DNA from 2 places in the Tardiphaga sp. GW821-FHT12E02 genome. Region 2 is predicted to be linked to the other one. Evidence: predicted binding sites of a transcription regulator. Region 2 holds the regulator's gene; the other holds the start of a gene.
What was found. The regulator HrcA, encoded in region 2, represses chaperone genes, less so after heat shock. The targets are predictions, from matches to a motif close to GTTAGCACTCNCNNNNNGNGAGTGCTAAC.
Positions count from the first base shown of each region.

Region 1: a site for HrcA is predicted at 1,230-1,258, ahead of AC1RQ5_RS08235 (co-chaperone GroES). Genes of this name have one in related genera too.

Region 1 covers NZ_JBXAQK010000001.1:1,749,610-1,752,009, forward strand. Annotated here, with positions in the region: gene groL (chaperonin GroEL) at 1-711, opposite strand, end outside; gene AC1RQ5_RS08235 (co-chaperone GroES) at 884-1,180, opposite strand; gene AC1RQ5_RS08240 (hypothetical protein) at 1,503-2,039, shown strand; gene AC1RQ5_RS08245 (protein phosphatase CheZ) at 2,207-2,400, opposite strand, start outside.
Region 2 covers NZ_JBXAQK010000001.1:700,180-702,579, forward strand. Annotated here, with positions in the region: gene rph (ribonuclease PH) at 1-435, opposite strand, end outside; gene hrcA (heat-inducible transcriptional repressor HrcA) at 590-1,678, shown strand; gene grpE (nucleotide exchange factor GrpE) at 1,772-2,371, shown strand.

The sequences.
Region 1 (2,400 bases), 1.0 Mb from region 2:
GAGCACCGGGAGCATCGCCTGCAGGCTGGAGACCTTCTTCTCGACCAGGAGAATGTAGGCATCCTCGAGCTCGGCGGTCATCTTCTCGGCATTGGTCACGAAGTAGGGCGACAGGTAGCCGCGATCGAACTTCATGCCTTCGACGATGTCGACTTCGGTCTCGAGCGACTTGTTCTCTTCGACGGTGATGACGCCTTCATTGCCGACCTTCTGCATCGCCTGGGCGATCATCTTGCCGATGGCGGCATCGCCATTGGCCGAGATGGTGCCGACCTGCGCGACTTCAGCCGAGGAGGCGACCGGCTTGGCGCGCTTCTCGATATCCTTGATGACGGCGGCGACGGCGATATCGATGCCGCGCTTCAGGTCCATCGGGTTCATGCCGGCGGCAACCGACTTCGCGCCTTCACGCACGATCGCCTGGGCGAGCACGGTGGAGGTGGTGGTGCCGTCGCCGGCATTGTCATTGGTCTTCGAGGCGACTTCGCGCAGCATCTGCGCGCCCATGTTCTCGAACTTGTCCTCGAGCTCGATCTCCTTGGCGACGGTGACGCCGTCCTTGGTGATGCGCGGGGCGCCGAACGACTTCTCGATCACGACATTGCGGCCCTTCGGACCGAGCGTGACCTTGACGGCGTTGGCGAGGATGTCGACGCCGCGCAGCATGCGGTCGCGTGCGTCGCCGGCGAATTTAACGTCTTTGGCTGCCATGTGAGATGACTCCTGAATGGGGAAACTGGAAGGTTGCGCTCTCACTGTCGTCGCCCGGCTTGACCGGGCGATCCAGTACACGGCGCCGCTGCGGTTCAATCACCGGCGACAGTGTCTACTGGACCACCCGCTTTCGCGGGTGGTGACAATCAGAGAGTGGGGAAAGTGAGCCTCAGCCCACCACGCCCATGATGTCCGACTCCTTCATGATGAGGAGTTCTTCGCCGTCGAGCTTGATCTCGGTGCCCGACCACTTGCCGAACAGGACCTTGTCGCCAACCTTGATGTCGATCGGGATCAGCTTGCCGGCTTCGTCGCGGCCGCCCGGGCCGACGGCGGTGACGAGACCCTCGGAGGGCTTTTCCTTGGCGCTGTCCGGGATGATGATGCCACCCTTGGACTTTTCTTCAGCGGTGATGCGCTTGACGACGACGCGGTCGTGCAGCGGGCGGAACTTGGTCTTGGCCATAGGGAAATCCTCTGGTTGGTTGTAGTGTACACGGCCTTGGCGAGGGCGCCTTAGCAATCCCGCGCCGAGAGTGCTAATCAGGCGGCTCGGAAATATGGCCGAACGCCGGATGAGTCAAGCAAGGCCCGCATCGGCCTCAGGCCTTAAGCCTCTGGCGAATAAAGAGGGTTAAGGCCTTGGTGAGGCCAATATGCAATGGTCTGGAAACCATGTCGGCATTACGCCGTAATGACAGTGCGGTCCGGTGAGATCGCTGTTTTGACAGGTATTTTACGCTTCGCTGCTTGGGACGGGCAGTCGGGGATGTTGTTCAGGGGATGATATGATCAAGTCACGCACCACCCGCCCGGTCGCCAAGCTGGCGGCCATTGCCGCCATGGCCCTGATGCTGGGTGCCTGTTCCACCGGCGGAGGCATGGGTGGCGGGTTTGGCGGCATGTTCGGCAGTTCGGAACCGCCGCCGCCGGCAGAACCCCCGCCGGCACCGGAACTGCCGGCCTCGATCCGCTCCGAGGAGATCGTCGGCCGCTGGGGCCTCGCCTCCTACATGAACCCGAACGACCGCGTCCGCACCGAAAACGCCGCCCGCGGCCAGTGCAAGAATCCCTATATCATCGGCGCCGGCGCCTCCGGCGGCGTCATGATGCATCTCGCCGACGAAGCCACCCCGCAGGAACTGCGCCTCAAGGGCTCGCCCAGCGGCAAGAACTATATCGGCCCGCCCGGTCCCGCCGCCGGTCCGCAGGACCGCGAGATCGTCTCCTTCGATGGCCGCATCCTGGTGACCAAGTTCATCGACAAGGATGCCGCCGTTCGTTACGGCAACATGGTCTATGTCCGCTGCGCGCCGCGGGCGTAAGCGCAGGATGTAGGATGGGTTGAGCGCAGCGATACCCATCACCACATGCGCCCGTCGTGATGGGTATCGCTGCGCTCAACCCATCCTACGAATGCCGCGCCCATTCATGGCGTCAACGCAAAACGCCGGGCCCTGGGCCCGGCGTTTTTTGTTTCGGCTCCGCGCCCTTAATTGAACAGCGCGTCGATATCGTCCTGCGAGGCGTGGCCGACATCGCCGTCGAGCTTCGGGCCGTTGAGCAGCTTGTCGTCGTCGCTGCGGTCATCGACCTTCGGCGGCGCATGCGCCTTGATCTCGTCGACGCCACCCCAGATGTCCATCATCGCGGTGATGCGATTTTCGATGAACTTCATGGTGGTCA
Region 2 (2,400 bases):
TTTCATCCAGGCGATGCAATCGGCCAGCGCCACCCAGGCACCGGTAATCGACGCCGTGCGGGTGCCGCCATCGGCCTGGATCACGTCGCAATCGATGGTGATCTGGCGCTCGCCGAGCGCTTCGAGGTCCACCGCGGCGCGCAGCGAGCGGCCGATCAGGCGCTGGATCTCGACGGTGCGGCCGCCCTGCTTGCCGGCGGCGGCTTCACGGCGGGTACGTTCCAGCGTGGCGCGCGGCAGCATGCCGTATTCAGCCGTGACCCAGCCGCGGCCCTGGCCCTTCAGCCATGGCGGCAGGCGTTCTTCCAGCGTGGCGGTGACCAGCACATGGGTGTCCCCGAATTTCACCATGCAGGAGCCTTCGGCATATTTGACGACGCCGCGTTCCAGCGACACAGCGCGCAATTCATCGGGCGCACGACGGCTTGGCCGCATGAGAAAAATCCTTCCAAATGTTCCGATAGTGTCTGTTGGCCGAGCTTTTAGGGGGGCCGGGCGGCAGCGGCAAGGGCAGCCGGGGTTCCGCAGGCGCGAAGGTGCTTGTATCCGGGCGCCCGCGACGACAAATTGGGACGGAAGGAGTGCTCCATTGGCGCATCACGATCCCATCGGCCTGATTTCGCCACGAGCCGGGCTTGCCCAGCTCAATGAGCGGTCGCGCGAGATTTTTCGCCAGATCGTCGAGAGCTATCTGGCCACCGGCGAACCGGTGGGCTCGCGCAACATTTCGCGCCTGATCACCGTGCCGTTGTCGCCGGCCTCGGTGCGCAATGTGATGTCGGATCTGGAGCAACTCGGCCTGATCTATGCGCCGCATACCTCGGCCGGACGTTTGCCGACCGAACTGGGCCTGCGCTTCTTCGTCGATGCCCTGATGCAGGTCGGCGATCTCACGGAGCCGGAGCGGCAGTCGATCCAGCAACAGCTCTCGTCGGTTGGTCGCTCGCAATCCGTCGAAGCCGCCATTGGCGAGGCGCTGACGCATCTCTCCGGTCTCAGCCGCGCGGCCGCGGTGGTGCTCACCGCCAAGTCGAATGCGCGGCTGAAACACATCGAATTCGTGCGTCTGGAGCCGGAAAAGGCGCTGGTCGTGCTGGTCTCCGAAGACGGCCAGGTCGAAAACCGCGTGCTGACGCTGCAGCCCGGCGTGCCTTCTTCCGCGCTCACCGAAGCCTCGAATTTCCTCAATGCCCGCATTCGCGGTCGCACCCTTGCCGAAGCGCGGCTCGAACTCGAAACCACGCTCAAGCAGAACCAGGCCGAGCTCGACCAGCTGACGCAGAAAGTCATCGCAGCTGGCCTTGCTTCGTGGTCCGGCGGCAATGGCGACGATCGCCAGCTGATCGTGCGCGGGCAGGCCAATCTGCTGGAAGATCTGCACGCGCTGGAGGATCTGGAACGCGTCCGCCTGCTGTTCGAGGATCTGGAAACCAAGCGCGAGGTGGTCGATCTGCTCGGCCGCGCGGAGAGCGCCGAGGGCGTCCGCATCTTTATCGGTTCCGAGAACAAGCTGTTCTCGCTGTCCGGCTCGTCCACCATTATTGCGCCTTATAGTGACGGTGCAGGCCATATTGTGGGTGTGTTGGGCGTGATCGGGCCGACGCGGCTGAATTATGCCCGCGTCATTCCCATGGTGGATTACGCAGCCCGTATCGTCAGCCGCATGCTGGGCGGCTGATCGGCCCGGTTCAGCTTGATTTTTGCCCGGTAAACCAACATATCCGGGGTCAGCAACCCCACCCCATTGAGCGTGTTTCGAGAAGGCAGAGTCATGACTGAGTCCAACGGGCAGAACGACAACCACGACAAGACGGCCGCGGCCGCCGAGCCGGTGGTCTCGAAGCCCTATGTCATGCCCGACGATCCGGAACCGAATTCCGTCGAGGCCCTGCAGAAGGAAGCCGCGGATGCGCGCGACCGCACGCTGCGTACGCTGGCCGAGATGGAAAATCTCCGCAAGCGCACCCAGAAGGAAGTCGCCGACGCGCGGGTCTATGGCGTCTCGAAATTTGCCGGGGACATCGTCGATATCGCCGACAACCTGCAGCGCGCTATCGATGCCGTGCCGGCGGATGCGAAGGAATCGGCTGACGCTGGCCTTAAGGCGTTTATCGAGGGCGTCGAGCTCACCGAGCGCTCGCTGCTCAGCGCGCTGGAAAAGCATGGCGTGAAGAAGATCGATCCGACCGGCGAGAAGTTCGATCCGAACTTCCATCAGGCGATGTACGAAGTGCCGGATGCGTCGGTGATTTCGGGCACCGTGGTGCAGGTCGTGCAGGCCGGCTACACCATCGGCGAGCGCGTGCTGCGCCCGGCGCTGGTCGGCGTGTCGAAGGGCGGCGCCAAGGCTGCACCGGCTGCGAGCGAGTAACGCTCCATCTGTCATCGCCCGGCTCGACC